One region of the Paraclostridium sordellii genome, then DNA from elsewhere that is predicted to be linked to it. Evidence: riboswitches for the same ligand, from Rfam matches in the RefSeq annotation. Region 1 holds a riboswitch; each other region holds the start of a gene.
What was found. A riboswitch is a leader RNA that binds a small molecule or an ion and turns the genes downstream of it on or off. The one in region 1 is predicted to bind cyclic di-GMP.
Positions count from the first base shown of each region.

Region 2: it holds a riboswitch for cyclic di-GMP, as region 1 does, so the genes downstream of both, ATCC9714_RS00555 (type II secretion system protein) here and ATCC9714_RS11315 (SpaA isopeptide-forming pilin-related protein) in region 1, are expected to answer to the same signal.
Region 3: it holds a riboswitch for cyclic di-GMP, as region 1 does, so the genes downstream of both, ATCC9714_RS17015 (hypothetical protein) here and ATCC9714_RS11315 (SpaA isopeptide-forming pilin-related protein) in region 1, are expected to answer to the same signal.
Region 4: it holds a riboswitch for cyclic di-GMP, as region 1 does, so the genes downstream of both, ATCC9714_RS02665 (methyl-accepting chemotaxis protein) here and ATCC9714_RS11315 (SpaA isopeptide-forming pilin-related protein) in region 1, are expected to answer to the same signal.

Region 1 is NZ_LN679998.1:2,358,396-2,363,224, reverse strand. It holds gene ATCC9714_RS11325 (hypothetical protein) at 1-606, opposite strand, end outside; gene ATCC9714_RS11320 (DEAD/DEAH box helicase) at 720-2,174, shown strand; cyclic di-GMP riboswitch class II at 2,239-2,322, shown strand; cyclic di-GMP riboswitch class II at 2,362-2,445, shown strand; cyclic di-GMP riboswitch class II at 2,484-2,567, shown strand; partial or broken gene ATCC9714_RS11315 (SpaA isopeptide-forming pilin-related protein) at 2,625-4,829, shown strand, end outside.
Region 2 is NZ_LN679998.1:95,172-100,000, reverse strand. It holds gene ATCC9714_RS00560 (GspE/PulE family protein) at 1-1,005, opposite strand, end outside; gene ATCC9714_RS00555 (type II secretion system protein) at 1,107-1,598, opposite strand; cyclic di-GMP riboswitch class II at 1,644-1,727, opposite strand; gene ATCC9714_RS17660 (type IV pilin protein) at 1,796-2,374, opposite strand; gene ATCC9714_RS00545 (ribose-phosphate diphosphokinase) at 2,480-3,433, opposite strand; gene glmU (bifunctional UDP-N-acetylglucosamine diphosphorylase/glucosamine-1-phosphate N-acetyltransferase GlmU) at 3,532-4,829, opposite strand, start outside.
Region 3 is NZ_LN679999.1:56,427-61,255, reverse strand. It holds gene ATCC9714_RS17030 (zinc ribbon domain-containing protein) at 53-247, shown strand; gene ATCC9714_RS17025 (hypothetical protein) at 284-910, shown strand; gene ATCC9714_RS17020 (hypothetical protein) at 1,008-1,151, shown strand; cyclic di-GMP riboswitch class I at 1,526-1,611, shown strand; gene ATCC9714_RS17015 (hypothetical protein) at 1,625-2,275, shown strand; gene ATCC9714_RS17010 (hypothetical protein) at 2,295-2,555, shown strand; gene ATCC9714_RS17005 (hypothetical protein) at 2,557-2,805, opposite strand; gene ATCC9714_RS17000 (DUF6897 domain-containing protein) at 3,206-3,418, shown strand; gene ATCC9714_RS16995 (hypothetical protein) at 3,562-3,891, shown strand; gene ATCC9714_RS16990 (KAP family P-loop NTPase fold protein) at 4,513-4,829, opposite strand, start outside.
Region 4 is NZ_LN679998.1:550,831-555,659, forward strand. It holds gene ATCC9714_RS02645 (LytTR family DNA-binding domain-containing protein) at 1-76, shown strand, start outside; gene ATCC9714_RS02650 (DUF3021 domain-containing protein) at 78-518, shown strand; gene ATCC9714_RS02655 (DUF4300 family protein) at 685-1,554, shown strand; gene ATCC9714_RS02660 (MgtC/SapB family protein) at 1,679-2,368, shown strand; cyclic di-GMP riboswitch class I at 2,649-2,725, shown strand; gene ATCC9714_RS02665 (methyl-accepting chemotaxis protein) at 2,882-4,829, shown strand, end outside.

The DNA.
Region 1 (4,829 bases):
TTTAAATAATTTATTAGCAAATGTTATACCTCGATTATCTCGTAGTTCAAGATAAAAGTTAAATAAACTAGATAAAGGCACTTTCTTTAAATTTATCATATACCCATCTAGATATAAAATATTTTTATCTTTTTTTATACTGTTTATTATTAAATTTATAGTATTATTTTCTAAGAAAAATTCTTCGCAAAAGTAAATTTCGGTTGTACTTTGACTATCCCTTGAGAATAGGTTATCATACAGATACTTATATAAATTAAAGCTTTCTAATTTAGAACTTAATATATTTTGAAGATTTTGTTTTGAAAATGATGAATCTATATTATTTATATTATTAATATATTTGGTAAATAATTTATACTCTAGAATCATAGCATTTTTTAAATCAGCTTTTATATTATGAGTTATACAATATGAATTTTCTAAGTTGGAAAATGTAGAACAACTATTAATATAATTTGAACTTTTATGAATATCATTTATTATTTTATTTATTGAATTTATAGTTTCTAGATAGTATTTATTTTTGCTGGATTGGAGTTTGTAACAAGTTAAATAATCATTTATATATTCTAAAAATTCTTTTTTTGTATAGATAAATACCACCTCCAATTAACCCTGTATACTATATATATGGCTAAAAAGTTATATAAGTTCTAGGTTGTGTTATAATAAATAACTATATGAAAATGAAATTTATTTTAGATAAGGTGGTAATAATGAAAACGAAATTTAATGAATTTAACCTGGATAAAAATATATTAAAATCACTTTTTAACATGGGATATGAAGAACCCTCAAAAGTACAAAAAGAGGTTATACCTAAGCTTATAAAATGCGAAAATATAGTGGTTAAGTCTAAAACAGGTAGTGGAAAGACGGCTAGTTTTGGAATACCGATATGTGAAATGATAAATATAGAAGAAAACTGTATTCAGGCATTGATTATTGTTCCTACTAGAGAATTAGCTATACAAGTAAAAGATGAAATATCTAATATAGGAAGAATTAAGAAAGTTAGATGCAGTGCTATATTTGGAAGACAACCTATAAAGGATCAAATAAATGAATTAAAACAAAGAGTTCATGTTGTTGTGGCTACTCCGGGGAGAGTAATTGATCATATAAAAAGAGAAACTATAGATATTAAAAATCTAAAATATTTAATTATAGATGAAGCTGATAAAATGTTAAATAAAGGGTTTATAGATGATATGGAGTTTATATTTAAAAAGATTTCAAAACAATGTAATATTGGTCTATTTTCAGCGACTATAGATAAAGATATAAAATATGTTTACGAAAAACATATACAAAGTCCAAATATTATAGAAATAAAAAATGATAAGTCTAAAGATAAACCTCAAATTAGAGAAAGATTAATAAATTCAACAACAATTAAAAAATATGATTGTTTAAAGAATATAATATATTATAATAATCCAAAAACCACTATTATATTTTTAAACACAAAAGATAGAGTTAGTAATTTATATAAAAAGATGAAGCAAGATAAGTTCTCTGTAGCACAAATCCATGGAGATATGTCTCAAGAAAAAAGAATATTTGTAATTAAAGATTTTAAGGAAGGAAAATATAATGTACTAGTTAGCACTGATGTTGCAAGTAGAGGAATACATATAGATGATGTTTCATTAGTAATAAACTATGATGTTCCAAAAGATAAGGAAAATTATGTACACAGAATAGGTAGGACTGGAAGACAAGACAAATATGGGCAAGCAATAACTATTATAACAGAAAAAGATGAGAGTGTTATAAATGATATACAAGAATATATTGGATATAATATAGAAAATTTAAAGGACTTAAATGAAGAGAGTATAGAATTAGGTAAAAGAAAGTTTGAAGAGAAATCTAAAAATTTATTTAAAACTAATCGTATAAATAAAAAAGATAGTAAGTTAAATAGTGAGGTTACTAAAATATATTTAAATGCTGGAAAAAAGAAAAAAATAAGAGTTGGAGATATTGTTGGAGCTTTTAGCAATATTGATGGTATAAAAAATGAAGATATAGGAGTTATTGAAATAAGTGATCTATGCTCTTATGTAGATTTACTTAATTATAAAGGTGAGATATTTTTAAAAAAACATAAACAAATATACATAAAAAAGAAACCTGTTAAAGTTAAGAGAGACAATACGATTTAGATTAATAAACTATAAATTTGATTGCAAAAAATATCGAAATTTGGTAAAATTAAGTGAATTAATTTAATGATTTAGAAACGAAGAAGTATATTCTGTATTTGGGCATCTGGAATATATGGAGTTAGTGATGCAACCGGCTATATTTACAAACTGTAGGTATAGCCTTTTTTATTTGAAAGTAAAAATTTAATGATTTAGAGACGAAGAAGTATATTCTGTATTTGGGCATCTGGAATATATGGAGTTAGTGATGCAACCGGCTATATTTACAAACTGTAGGTATAGCCTTTTTTATTTGAAAGTAAAACTTAATAATTTAGAGACGAAGAAGTATATTCTGTATTTGGGCATCTGGAATATATGGAGTTAGTGATGCAACCGGCTATATTTACAAATTGTAGGTATAGCCTTTTTTATTTCCAAATTTAAAAAATAAAAAGAGGTGATTTTTTGAAAGATAGGAAAGGCAGGAAGGTACTTAGCTTAGTTATTATTCTAAATATGATACTAAGTATAATATCGCCAAGTATAACTGTATTTGCTGACAGTAATATTAAACTGAAATTAACCAGTAATAAGAGTAAAGTTGATTCAGGAGATCAAGTTGAATTTAATTTAAACTATGAAGCTTTAAATGGGCCAGGAAGTATAAAAGATGGAGATGTAATAACTTTTGAATTACCTGATGTATTTAAAGATATAAGCCCCAAATATCCACCGGAGCATTTTAAAAGTGTAACAGTAAATGGAACAACTGTTACTGCCGTATTTAGTGAAGGAGCAAATGATGCAATTGGAGGATATATGAGTGTAAAAGCTACTGCTAAAAATGTTGAATCTGCTACAACTCAGAGAGTTGAAGTGAATTTAAATGGAACAGTGCAGTATATGGATATTGAAGTTGATCCTCCAAAAGAAGTAAATCCACCAACAGAAGAAATAATAGATAGACAAATATACAAATCAGTAGACAATCCAGACGGCTATGAAGGTTATGAAAATGGAACTCTAATAAATAATATAAATAATCCAGTAGTAGGGAAAAAGGTTCAGTATAGTATATATGTAAATGAAAAGCATGGATATATCTATAATTCATATATAAAAGATAGTATCCCAGAAGGTATGGAACTAGTCAGAAATTCCATAAAAGTTTATGAAACTAAATATGGACAAGAAGAAAGAAATGTAACATCTGAATTCAAAGGTAAAATGAACTTACAGAGTAATGAGTTTTATGTGAATTTTGGAACTACACAAAATAAATACAGAATAAGTTATGATTTGATAATAAAAAAACAAATGCCAAGATATGATAATATTGCAAGCTTAATTAAACATGATGGAGAAATATCATCAAAAGCTATAGTCAAACCTAAAGATGACGATAAAATTATATCAAAATATAGTAGAACTAATGAAACTGCCAAAGATGAAAATGGACATACAGTAGGTATAGTAAATTTAAATGATAACAAAGTTACATATACATTAGATATAAACCCTAATAACCAAGATATAAAAAATGCTATTGTTGAAGATGTTATACCATCAGGAATGAAATTAGTTGATGGAAGTATAAGAGTTGGAGCATATGATATAGCAGATAATTTTGAGTGGGTTACAAAGCAAATAAAAGATAAAATAAAGTTTGAAAATAATAAATTAACTTTAAACATCGGAGATACAAATAAACATTATTTAGTTTATTATGACTTAGAAGTTACTCAAAGGCAAAAAGCTTATACTAATAATGCCAAAATAAGCTATGATAAAACTTCTAAAGAAGTAAGTAATGTAGTTAGGTATGAAATGAACGCAGGTGCTATAAATGCTAGAAAAACTGTGGATAAGACCTCATTAAAAAAAGGCGATAGTCAAATCGTTAATTATACAATAGATTTTGACTGTTATGGATACTTTAATAAAGGATATTTAAATTTAACAGACAAGTTAGATCCAAGAGTTAAAATTTTAGATGTACAAGCACCTAAACATTTTAGTGTAAATATTGATAAATCTACTAATACAATAAATGTAACTAATGATATTAAACAGATAGAATATGGAGAACCACTACAAGTAAAAATAAAAACAGATTTTTCTAAAGTTGATGATGGAAGTACTATAAATAATATTGCAAAAATAAATAACTCGACTACCAATAAAGTTGAAACTAAGAAAGGGTATAGCTTTAAAGCTAAAAAATTAGATAGTTTAACAAAAGCACCTCTTGAAGGAGCTACATTTGAACTAATGGATAGCAACAAAAAAATAATAGCTACATTAAAGAGTGGAACAGATGGAGTTGTTTCATATAGTATAGATAAGCCTGGAGATTATTATTTAAAAGAAACTAAAGCGCCTAGTGGATATACATTAGATAATAAAGAAATTAAATTTACTGTAAGTGAAAATAACTTGGGAACTACCGTAAATTTAGGCAATATATTAAATTCTCAATCTAATCACAACTTAACTATTAAAAAAGTTGATTCGAGTAATAAAAATAAAGTCTTAGAAGGTGCTGTATTTGAAATTCAAAATCTTGATGGTAAGAAAATAACCACTTTAACTACGGGAAAAGATGGAATTGCAAATGTAAAATTATCTCCAGGAAAGTATAAAGCAGTAGAGACAAAGGCTCCAGAAGGA
Region 2 (4,829 bases), 1.1 Mb from region 1:
TATACTGTTTAGCTGATTTAACATTGCATAAAGAGTTGTTGTTTTCCCGCTACCTGTCGGACCTACAACTAATATCAATCCATAAGGATTTTCCAACAATTCATCATAAACTTGTATATTTTTTTTATTAAGCCCTAATTTTTCTTTACTAACCATAAATGTAGTTCTATCTAAAACTCTCATAACAACTTTTTCATCTTTGCTTGTGGGCATAGTTGAAACTCTATAGTCAATAGATCTATTATCTACATTTAGAAATATCCTTCCATCCTGTGGGAGCCTTTTTTCTGATATATTAAGTCCTGCCATAATCTTTACACGACTTATTACGGCTTTATATGGTCTTGAATTTATTTTCATATATTCGCTTAAGATACCGTCTATTCTAAACCTTATTCGCATAAAGTCTCCATCTCTTTCAATATGTATATCACTTGCCTTCATTCTAACTGCCGTCTCTAATATATTATGTACCAACCTAACTATTGGAGCTGAATTAATATCATCTTCTAATATACTTTCTTCCTTTAAAACTCCAGAATCAGAATACTCTTTTAATGCTTTATCCAAATCTGCATTTGAGTAAAATATTTCTATAGCTTGATTTACTTGCCCCATTGTAGCTATGTATGGAATTATATCTAACCCAGATATACGTTTTGCATCTTGCATTGCTTGTCTATCTTGAGGATCAGCCATGGCCATTAACAATTTATTTCTTTCTATTTTAAATGGAAAAATTTTATATCTTCTGCATATATTTTCTGGAATCAATTTGATAACATCTGGGTTTATGTTTGATCGAGTTAAAGATATATTCTCTATATCAAGAAGCTCTGTTAATACGCTAGTCAACAATTCAGGTGTTATAATTCCTTGTTCTATAAGTATTTCCCCTATTCTTTTACCTGTACCATTTTGTAGTTTTAATGCTCTTTCTAATTGTTCTCTAGATATATAACCTTTTTCAACTAACTTGTCTCCAATTCTTACTTTTTGCGACATTTTAATTCACCTTTCTTTTAACTCAATTTATTCATGAATATTTACGCTCTAATTGAAATAAACTAAAAGCTACCTCATACTTTGAGATAGCTTTTTTATTTTTACATGTTAGTATTATCTATTAAAACTATGTCAATAGTTCCAGAATCTACTGCTTTTGCATTTGAGTCTGTCATTGCTGTTCCATCAACATAGATTTTATCTTGCCCTATATCTTTAACTAGTTTTTTCATTTGTTCTTGAGTTATTTTAGCCCCAGTTATTGTTAAAACTAATTCATCATTAGTTTTATCTCCATCTACATCCTTAGTATTAGTTAACTCATAAGCTCCTCCAAATGCAGAATCTTGTGGTACAGTATCCATAAACGATTTAAGTTCATCTTTTTTAGCAGGCATTTTGTTGTTATCAGTATAATAAGATAATGCTGCACTTTTAAATGCATTATAATCAGACTCTACATCTGCTACCTTTGCTTTATTTATATTTTTAAATAATGCTGGTACCGCAACAACTGCCAATATTCCTATAATCGCTATTACTACTAATAATTCAATTAGAGTAAACCCTTTTTGATTTCTTTTTTTCTTCATAGCAAAATCCTCCTCTTTCATAATTTTTAAGCTAAAGCTATCTAACTTATGAATAGTCGGTTGCACTACTTGCTCCATATATTCCAAGTACCCATATAAAGAATATACTTCATCGCCCCTATTTTACATTAACAGTCAAATATTAACATATTTTTCTATGCACTTCAATAACTTCAATTTTTATTATAATTTTCTAATTATTTAGTAATATCATTGGGTTTAGGAAGTATATTATCGGCTATTCTTATAAGAATTTCTGATGTTTGATAACTTATACTGTTTGGCCTTGATGATATAAAAATATTTTCATTTCCAAACTTATTAACTAAGCTTTTAAACTCCTCATTATTAATATGGAGTTTATTGTTTTCAAACCCTTGTATAGATAAATATATATCTCCGTATTTATCTATATCTACATAGTTACCCAATTTCCCATCTTTTTGAACATTATATGCTTTTATAGGTCCATATTCTGTGACTATTTTATTTTCGTTATTTTTCATACGTATCTTATAGTCTCCACCTATAGGAGTTTTACTTATATCTAAATGTTCTATGTCTAACTTTTTTAAATCTGATTCAAATGCGTTATTCTCTGCATAATAGTTTAATTCAGCAGTTTTTATAGCATTATAATTTGATTCTACTTTAGCTATTTTAGCTTTATTTATATTTTTAAATAAAGCCGGTAAAGCTACTACTGCTAATATACCTATAATAGCAATTACCACTAATAACTCAATTAAAGTAAATCCACTATCTCCCTTTTTCATATATCCACTTCCTTATTCTAAATTTCGACTTAATTTTACCACTTTTATATTGTTAATACAAACAAAAAGAGACCTTTTAAAAGGTCTCTTTTTTACGCACATATATTAATTAAATAATTCACTTACTGATTCATTAGCAAATATTTTCTTTATAGCATCTCCAAATAAAGGAGCAACTGTTTTTATCTTTATTTTGTCTATCTTCTTTTCTTCAGGAAGTTGTATAGTATCAAGTACTATTAACTCGCTTATAGCTGAATTCTCTATTCTCTCTATAGCTGGACCTGATAAAACTCCATGAGTACAACATGCATAAACATCTTTTGCTCCAAATTCTTTAAGGGCATTTGCAGCATTCACTATTGTTCCAGCAGTGTCTATCATGTCATCTAATAATATAACATTTTTACCTTCAACTTCACCTATTATGTTCATAACTTCACATACATTAGCTTTTGGTCTTCTCTTGTCTATTATTGCTATTGGAACATCTCCATTTAAATCATTAGCAAACTTTCTAGATCTTGTAACACTTCCTAAATCTGGTGAAACTACTACTAAATCTTCTATGTTCTTACTATTAAAGTAATCTGCTAATATTGTTCCACCTTGTAAGTGGTCTAATGGTATATCAAAGTATCCTTGTATTTGAGCAGCATGTAAATCCATTGTTAAAACTCTATCTGCCCCAGCAGCAGTTATTAAGTTTGCAACTAATTTAGCTGTGATTGGATCTCTAGCCTTAGCCTTTCTGTCTTGTCTTGCATATCCATAGTAAGGTATAACAGCAGTTACTCTACCTGCAGATGCTCTTCTTAATGCATCTATCATTATTAATAATTCCATTAAGTTATCATTTACTGGGCTATTAGTTGATTGTATTACGAAGACATCGCATCCTCTTACTGTTTCACTTATATTTACAGATATCTCTCCATCACTAAATGTTCCAATTTCACATTTAGCCATTGATACACCTATGTAATCAGCTACTTTTTGAGCTAATTCTTTCGACGCATTTCCTGCAAGTATTTTAATTTCGCTTCCGCTAGTATTCATAATTACCTCCCGAAAAATTTGTTAAAGAAAATATTTATATTTTTAACGTAAATAGATGAAATTTCATCTATTTACGTTATAGTCTATTTAAGTATTGATTATTTTTTAAGATTCTTTTTCTCTACCCAACCTTCTTTTACTACTTGTCTTTCTCTAGCTATTGCTAAAGCCCCAGCTGGTACATCATCAGTTATCGTTGATCCAGTTGCAATGTATCCATTTTCTTCTACAGTAACTGGTGCAACTAAATTTGAGTTTGATCCTATAAATGCTCCATCTTTTACTACTGATTTAAATTTATTTTTTCCATCATAGTTCACAAATACTGTTCCACATCCGATGTTAACATTCTTACCTACATGAGCATCACCTATGTATGCTAAATGAGATGCCTTTGAATTATCTTCTATAGTTGCATTTTTAACTTCTACGAAGTCTCCTACTTTTACATTGTTTCCTATATTACTCTTTGGTCTTAGATATGCATAAGGTCCTACTGTAGTATTATCTCCTACCTTACTATCCATTATAGTTGAACTCTCTACTTTTGTAGCATCACCTATTATTGAATTGGATATGCATGAATTCATTCCTATAATACATTCTTTACCTATAACTGTATTTCCTTGTATCATAGCACCTGGGTAAACTATAGTATCATTACCTATTTTCACATCTGCTTCTATATATGTACTGTTTATATCTATTATAGTAACACCATTTATCATATGCATAGTGTTTATTCTTCTTCTCATTATCTCTTCTGCTTTTGATAGTTCTACTCTTGAGTTTACACCCATAAGTTCTTCTATCGTAGCACCATTAAATGCCCCAACTTTTAATGAATTATTTCTCATTATTTCTATTGTATCTGTTAAATAATATTCTCCTTGAGCATTATTATTATCTATCTTAGAAAGCGCTTCTTTTAAACTCTTCCCATTAAAACAATATATTCCTGAGTTTATTTCATTTACTAATTTTTCTTCTTCATTCGCATCTTTTTGTTCAACTATCTTTAGTAAATCTTGATTATTATCTCTTATTATTCTTCCATATCCTGTTGGATTTTCAACTTTTGTAGTCAAAACTGTAGCATGATACCCATTATCTAAGTGATATTTAAATAAATTTTCTAATGTATCTGAATTTACTAACGGTGTATCCCCACATAATACTACAATAGTGTCATTTTCTGTTATGTATTTATCAGCCATCATAACAGCATGACCTGTCCCTAATTGTTCAGTTTGCATAGCTATTTTAGTTTCTTCTGGTAATACATATTTAACAACTTCACTTCCATGACCTAAAATTGCAACTATTTCACTTACTCCTGAATCTTTAGATACATTTATAACGTGGTTAACCATTTCCTTACCACATACTTTATGCA
Region 3 (4,829 bases), on a different contig from region 1:
ATTGAAAAAATAATAAAGAATATATTTGTACAACAAAGGGGGAAATTAAGATATGGAATGTTTAAGATGTAATGCAGAATTGAAATTTTTGAAAGAGTATAGATTTGATTCGCAAGATGCTAATAGAGGTTTTTTTAAAGCAATTTTTGATGTAGAAGAACATTTAATATTCAAAATTTATGTTTGTCCTAAATGTAACCATACAGAGTTTATATATTCAGGAAGTTCCACTTGGCTTGATATGTAAGATTTTTATAAATATGTGATAAAGGAGTGGTTTTCTTTGATGTCTTTAGATGATATTGATTCATGGTCAATTATTGTTGTTACTGATGAATTATTAAACTTTATTGTTTTTGTGGGTTGTATGTATGATCTAATTGGTATTGAAAATTTTGATAAAGAAAATGAACGATGGCCAACTGATGTAAGAAAAATATCACCTAACCATAATATAGATAATTTAAGAATTCAATGGAAAAACTGGTTTAGTGATATTTTAAAAATGAAATCTAAAAAAGTTAAGTTTGCAGAAGTAGAATTAAATAATATCTTAGTAGAACTTATGTATGATATAGATAGTTTTAAAGAGTTGGATTATAGAGAGTTAAGGGAATATTGTATAGAATCATACCCTATATTTCTGAAATGGTGGAATATGCCTGCAGGAGGTAAAAATGCTCTTGAGTTTTATGAACTTATAGAAAGTACTCAGGTTCATGAATGTATCATGAGTATAGAGAATAAAATAAAAAGAAAATCTAAACCATTTAAGTTACATGTAGATGTAGTTTATACAGGAGTTCCAACTGTGTTAGACTTTAGTGATGATTATATAGTTATAACTCCAAATGGACATGTAACTTTTAATAAAAATTGGTGGATGAGAAAATTAAAAAAATTAGTATAAATACTATACATATACCAATGTAATTTTACTAGAAAGTTAAAACTATGTATTATAAAACACATTTTTTATTTAATGGATTTTATAGAGGTGATTAAATTTGGAACAAATAAACAATGCATTAAAATTTTTAATGCCATTTATGATATTTATGATGTTGTTTTACATACTTTCAAAAAAATATTTAGTAGGACTGTGTATTTTAGGGTTAATTTTATTAGGAAGAAATGCTATAAAAAAATAGAAGTAAAACATTTAAATCTACTTTAGTTTTAAAATTAAAAAAGCAAATAAAAATGCAAAATAAATATAAATAATACAGATAGAAATAAAGTAAAAATAGGATAATGCTTAAAATATATAGAATTTATAAAAATTAATAAAATAAAGTTTCATAAAAAACATAAAAATAAAAAAAGAGTGAAAGCAAAGGAATAAAGTAATTCCAATGCTTTCATTCTTTTTTGAATATAACTACACCATAAACGGAAATTTAAGGTGAAGTTATATTTTCTTATGTTAAAATTTAAACAACACCGCTATTTATAGAATAGCATAAAAATTCTGACAATTAAAGACTTTTATTGAAAATGTTTTCTTGTTATAATTTAATTAATAATTTGAAAAAGCCAAACTCTAAGAAATTAGATGACGGAAAACTATAGGGGCTAAGTAGGGAACTATATTGCTAGCCAGTTACCAAAGGGGGAAATTAAAATGAGTTTTAAAAAAAGAGCAACTAAAAGTATAGCGATAGCTTTAATTGGAGTTAGTGTAGGGTCGCCATTATTAACAACTTATGTATCTGCACAAACCAACAACATTAGTACATATTATACAAACAAAAAATCAGTAGAGTCTTATACTGATGAAAGTCTAGGAGCTATATATGATAAAGTTGTAGATGGTAATAAAACTACAATAACAATTAAATCATTAGATGGAAAGGTTCTAAATACATTAACAGATATAAATAATGAAATATACCTAGATGGAAAAAAGATATCGGTTGATAGTAGTGAAAATTACAAAAGTAATGATAATAGTTTAGAAAAAGATTTTGAAATTAATAGTAGTAGAGCTGCAATTCGTTGGGGAAAATGGCAATATAATACAATGTATATAAAAACAGGTGGACTAGCTACCGCTACTATAGCAGGTTTAATTGCATTAAAGGCAGGATGGACTCCTGTTGGGGGTATAGCTGTGGTTGCTGCAGCAGTGGCAGGTAAGTATGATAAACTTACAATAAAGTATAAAATAAGATATGGTTCAGATGGTAGGTATAATCACTATGAGAGAGTAACAACATTTTATGGAGATGGTAAATACATTAAAGCATTTACTGATAGGGGTAAAAGATATTAATCTCGAAAGGAATATATAGATGAAGCATGTAATGGATAATAATGAATTAATTTTTCATCTTATAGTTTATATTTCAACAATTATGATTTTGCCAGTTGTTTCAAAAAATAAACAATTATTAACAAAAACAAAAATTTGTTTTTCAGTTATTTTAATAAGTTTGAATTTATTTATTATAATATATTTTAACGGATTAGATAAAGTTACTTACAATTACTTTATTATATTACTTATTGTTGTATTATATATTTTATATGAAAGATATAAAAATAAGGCTTAAATTAAGCCTTATTTTTTTCTATGAATTTTTCTAACCATGATTTTGATTTTTCGGAATTAGAAAAGTGATTTTTAAATTCATTTGTTAAATAAACTGTATCAATTCCCATACTGTAAAAAATAGCACCTATTTCAATTAAACGTATAGTTCGAGCTTTACGTTCTTTTTCTTTTGCAAGTATTGCTTGTTTTTGAGCCTTTAACTTTTTTATTTTTTCATCAATATTATTTAATTTTTTATTTTTATCCAAAATTAGATATCCCCTAATTCTATTTATATTATAATCAAATGCAAGTGATAGGTATTAAATATTAGTTGTGAAGTTGAACGAAAGTAATCCGAAAGGAGCTTATATTATAGGGTACGTAGTACCTGTATCTAAAAGGAGGTTTTACCTAAAGCCGTTAAAATCCAAATAAATTGATTTTAACGGCTTTTTTTATTCCAATTTAAATACGCATTACTTTAAATACCTAAATTATGATATTATTTTTAATATATTATTAAAGGAGCTGATTATATTGAGTCCTATAATTTGGTTATGTTGTTTTTTACCTATTTTTATTATATTGATTTCACAACATAAGCAAAAAAAAGTATTTATACAACATATAGTTTCAAAAAAACTTAATGCTAAGGAGAAGAGTAAGATGATAGAATTAATTAAATCATTCATCAATAAAGAGTGTCTAATTTATACTATAAATGGAACATTTAACGGAGTTATTACAGATGTTACAAATGGAGGAATTTCAATAAGTAATGGTACGAATTTTGAAATTGTAAATATTGACTATATAATACGTATTCGTGAATATCCTAAAAATAAAAATGGTAAGAAAAAATCATTTGTTTTAGATTAATTCTATAACTATCACTTAAATTTTAGTTTAGGAACTAGTTATATATTTTAAATAAAATTAATACCATTAGAATCGAAATAAATGGATTATTCAAGTTAACTTTTGATATAATTAATTCATAAAAACATAGGAGGAATAGTATCATGGTTGACTTTATTTTGGGAATATTTCTTATTGTAATAGGTGCATTTCTTATTCATTCATCATTAAAGTTAAAAAGAACTCGAGATATAAGATTAATTAAAAATAATATGGTCAATATAGATAAAATTAAAGATAAAGATAGTTATATTAATTTTAACTTTAAAATAAATATAACTATAGGATTTATAGTTATTATACAAGGATTAATTTGTATATTATCTATATATTTCTCAATAATAGAGAGTATATCGTGGATCACAAATATAATTGCAATATTAACTATATTCGTGTATGTGTATAAGCTTATTTTCAAATCTCCTAAATTTTAAGACATATAGTAAAAATGCCCTTGAAATCCAGTTATATATATTTTAAGGGCATTAACTTTATTTAAAATATGTAATTATACTCTAAAGTGAATTTTTAAGAATTGTTACCAACTTAATAATTTTTATTCTGAGCTACTTTTAAAATGCAATAAAATACAAAAACAAGACCTATATTCTGTACCATTTCTAAGTGATTTTTAGAATATATATTATAAATAGCTTTTAATCCATAGATCAAAATTATGAGATATAGTAAATATTTATATATTTTTTTAGATTTCATAGATTTCTCCTAAATTAAAGTTAGATTAATGATTTTATTATATATAACTATTCCCTAAAAATTTGTTTAAAGATGTCTAGTAAGAATGTCCTTAAACTGAAATTTAAGTGATAGTTACTATCTGTAGAATGTTAAATTTAAAATTTTGATAAAGTAAAAAATAAAAATTGATACAATAGCATTTATTTTATATGCTTTGTTAATAAATTTTTTGTTTAATAGACATATTATCTATAGAAATAATAGCTTAAAAAACTGGATTGACAGTAGATGAAGTAAAATCCTTAAAAGATGAATCTAAACAATAAAATGGAGAGTATCCCCCTCTATTTTATTGTTTAGAATCCCTCAATAAACTCTAACTTATCATGTATAGTGTAATCTTTTCCTTTGAATAGATTTAACAAATCAAACTTAGAATCATATATAAAAGAACCGTCTTCATTTTTAAGTCCAATCATAAAATCTTCTGATGAGAAATTATAGATATTTTCTATTGAACTTACTTTTAAGTTTAAATCCAAATACATTTCCAAAAGAGGGTTAATTAAACGTTGAAGTGGTTCATGATGCCATTCACCAATATAATCTCCATAATTGCTAAAATCAGGTGTCTTGAAATTTATTAACATATTATCTAAGTTATAATCAGCAT
Region 4 (4,829 bases), 1.6 Mb from region 1:
AAATGATAAGAAAGAAAATATATCGAGAAGATACATATCAAAAATAAAAGATTATCTAAATAATGGAGGTTTTTAGAATGAACAAATATATTAAGAAATTTATAACTAGGGGATTAATTACAGGAATACCTTTTGGTGTTTTTATAGGGCAAGTTGTATTTGCGATATTTTTGTTGTTTACAGATGTTAAAAATATAGAAACTACTAAAGAACAATATTTTGTACAACTTATATCTTCAGCATTTACAGGATTTTATTGTGTAGGTTTAAGCGTTGTATTTAATATTGAAAAATGGAGTTTATTAAAACAAACTATTATAAACTTTTTAGGAATGGCAATAGTATATTTTCCAATTGCATATTTTACAGGCTGGATGCCTAAAAATTTTATAGGAATAGCTTACTTTACGTTAAACTATTTAATAGTTTATATAGTGGTATGGATTATATTTAAATATAAAATTAGACACATAAATAAACAACTAAGCAGGCAACTAAATAAAATCAATAAATATTAATAACAACATAGTCCAAAAAGTTTTGAAAATTTCAAAAAAATTTATATCAAATTTGTAATTATAAATTCATTGAAAGCTTGTAATTGCATAAGGTATACTAATCATGTCGACAAAAATATTTAAAAATTACGTCATAAATAATTGGAATATAAAATGGAGGACTTAAATGATAAGAAAGATTTTACCTTTAATAATTTCAGGAGCATTAATATTAACAGGGTGCTCAAAGACTAAAGAAGAAAAGATTGAAAAAGAAGAAAATAAAAAACTAACTTATTCAAATTTAATAGATGATAAAACTCAAAATGAAATAAAAGATATATTAATAGAAAGTAAAATTGATAAAGTTCAGTCACAATACTTTATAGATATAGTTAATAAATATAATAATAAATCTAGTTTGAATAAATTAGAAACTTCATCTAATGGATTTAAATCTATAAATACATTACAAGTACCTTATGATGAAGGTTATCTAGGTGGAATTTGGGATTTTAAAAAATTAAATTATATGGATTTTAACTGTAGATTAACAGCATTTATATTATTTAAAGATTTTATTAAATCAGAAGGAAAGCCTAATACAGAGGACAACACATTAATGTTTGATATAGATGCTATAAAAAATAATCCTATTAGTAAATTTACAAAAGAAGAGACTGATAAGTTTGAAAATTTATATGGAGCTATACCTGTAAAAAATTCTAAAGATGTAAAAGCACATTCAGAAGCAATAATTAAAGAATGGAAAAAAAGAAATATATCTTTTATAGATAATCCTAATGTATCAATGATAAATGTATTTTTACATATACCAGAAGATAGCAATGCATTTGTAGGTCATGTAGGTCTTTTAGTTAAAGATAAAGATGAATTTTTATTTATTGAAAAATATGGAGCATCTCTACCATATCAAGTATCTAAATTCAAAAACAAAAATGATGTTAAGGCTTACTTAATGGATAGATTAGATGTAAATACATCAGATAATGGAGCTTCAAAACCTATAATTATGGAAAATGATAAATTAATGTAGAAAAAAACGTATCACTAACATGTGATACGTTTTTTGTTTAAATGATATTAAATTATAAGTAGAGGGTATATATAAATTATTAAATTTCAGTTTAACTAATAATTTATGGATTGGAGCTAAATTTATGAATATACAAGACATTATAATAAGGATTTTATTAGCTATATTTATTGGGGGAGCAATAGGCTTTAATAGAGAGAGAGAAAATGTATCTGCAGGATTTAGAACTCATGCTTTAGTTTGTCTAGGGGCTACTATAGCAGCATTGATTCAGGTAGAGTTAGCTCAATTAGCTTTAAATGAGATTACAACTACGAAAGCACTGTCTGGAGCCATTAAAGTAAATGATGGAAGATTTATAGGTCAAGTTGTATCCGGTATAGGTTTTTTAGGCGCAGGAACTATAATCAAAACTAAAGGTTCTGTCCGAGGTTTAACGACAGCTGCATCAATATGGTCAGTTGCTTGTATTGGAATAGCCATAGGAATAGGATTTTATAGAGTGAGTATTTTGGGAGGGATAAGTATAATAATAGTTCTTGTTGTTTTAAAAAAAATAGAAGAAAAGTATATAACTAAAGCTAGCACTATAAAGCTAAAAGTTAAATATATATCAAAACAAGAAGCTATTAGAGAAATTCAAGAATCAATTCAAGGATATCAAGTAAACGTTGAAGGTATAGAAGTTATTTCAGATGATGAATGTATATATACATTAAGAAAATCTAAGCTTGTAGGTATAAGTGAAATTATAAGTATATTGAGTGAAAATAAAAATATAATTATGGTAACTAAACTTGATAGTACAAGTTAAAAAGAGAGCATGAAATAATGCTCTTTTTTATTTGAAAATTTACAAGATTTTCAGGAAAAGTATAAAAATAATTTGAAACAATAGGTATAGATCTGGAAATTCTCTAGGTCGTGGAAAAATTTACAAAAATTTAACTTTTGTTATTTTGATTTATGCCGTATTAAAAAGTATATATAAATTTATTTGAAAATATTATTTTAGTCCCTAAAACAATTTTAGTAAATAAATTACATAATTAGAATTTATTTATAAGTATTAAAAGTCATAAATTATAAATCTACAACTATATAGGCAAACCGAAGTAATTCGGCGCAGCAAAGCTATAGGGACTTTTTAAGAAGTTAGTCAGTTACAAAACTTATAATTAAAAAGGGGGTTAACTGGCTTAAGTTAACTCCCTTTTATTTTTATAAATACTGATTAATTTGTTAGTTAAATTTTTAATAGGAGGTGTTTAAGTAACAAATAATTAAAAAACTGTAAAAAAACAGTCAAAAAACGGGAGAAAAAGAAATGAAATTTAAATTTGGACATATTAGTAAAGAAAAAAACAAAAGTATAAAGATTCAACTTGCATTAACTATTGTATGTTTTTCAGTAGTTTGTTGTCTATGTTTAGGAGCAATAACAAGTTACCTAAATTATAAGACATCTAATACAATTTTATCCAAAACAGCAGTAGAAACTACTAAACAAGCTGCAGATACAGTTGCCCAAAAATTAACAAATGTAAAAAATGCAGCAATACAAACTGGAATCATAAAAGAACTTTCTGACCCGAAAGTTAGTGTAGAAGAAAAACAAAATATAATAAATAGGCAAGAAAAATTATATGGGCTAAAATTAGGACAAATTTTAGACGTAAGCGGTAAAGATTTATTCAGTGGAAAAGATTATTCAAGTAGAGATTATTTCAAAATCTCTATGGGAGGACAAGCTTATATGGGAAGTCCTGTAAAAAGTAAAGTAACAGGTCAACTTACACTTGTGGTTGCAGCTCCTATTTGGGAAAATGGAGTTCAAGGAAGTAAAATAGTTGGTGTTGTAACTTTTGATACAGATAAAGACTTCTTAAATGATATAGTTAATAATATAAAGATAAGTAAAAATAGTTATGCATATCTTTTAGATAAAGAAGGAACTACAATAGCGCATAGAGACACTAGTTTAATAGGTGTTGAAAATACTATAAGAGATGCACAAACAAATAAAGACTTAGAACCTTTTGCTGAGGCAGATAAAAAACTTATATCAGGTGCAACAGGAAATACTGATGTAGAGTTAAAAGGAGAAGATTGGATACTAGGCTATGCTCCAGTAAAAAATAGCAACAATTGGGGTATAGGCGTTATGATAAATAAAGGTGATTTCTTAGGCCAAATGTATAACTCTATTTTTATAACAGTAGTGTTATCTATACTATTTATAGTAGTGGCATTTATAGTAGCAGCTAAATTTGCTAGTATGATAGGAAATCCATTAAAACAATGTAGTGAGAGACTTAAAAAATTAGCTGAGGGAGATTTAAACTCAGAAATACCAGAAGTAAATGCTGAAAATGAAATAGGCTTAGTTGCAGATGCTACAGAAAAAATAGTTCAAGACTTTAGAGCTATGATAAATGAATTGACAAATATATTAACAGAAATAAGTGATGGTAACTTAGCTGTTGATATGGATTGTGATAAATTAAGATCTTTATTTGTAAATGATTTTGAACCTATGTTATTAGCAGTAGATAAAATAGTAGAAAGTTTAAATAGTACATTATCACAAATAAATCTTGCAGGTGAACAAGTTGCAATAGGATCAACTCAAGTAGCAGAAGGAGCACAAGTGCTTTCTCAAGGTGCAACAGAACAAGCAAGTTCAGTACAAGAACTTTCAGCTACTATGAGTGAGGTTTCAGAGCAGATACAACAAACGGCTGAAAATGCTGAAAAAGCAAAAGCTATATCTGTGAAATCGAGTGTAGCAACAGATAAAGGTAAAAAACAAATGAACGAAATGATTGCTGCAATGGATGAAATAAGCAATACATCAAATGAAATAGGAAATATAATTAAAAATATTGATGATATAGCATTCCAAACAAATATATTAGCACTTAATGCAGCAGTTGAAGCAGCTCGTGCTGGAGAAGCTGGTAAAGGATTTGCAGTTGTTGCAGATGAAGTTAGAAATCTTGCTGCAAAATCTGCTCAAAGTGCAAAAGATACAGCTGAATTAATAGAAAAATCACTTAAAGCAATAGAAAACGGAAGTGTAATAGTTTCAGAAACTGCAAAATCTCTTGAAGAAGTTGTAGAGAGCGCTAAACAATCAGCAGACGTTATACAAAAAATTGCAGATGCGAGTAGAGAACAAGCACAAAATGTAAATCAAGTAAATACTGGAGTAGAACAAATATCTGTAGTTGTACAAACTAACTCAGCTACTGCTGAAGAAAGTGCTGCAGCAA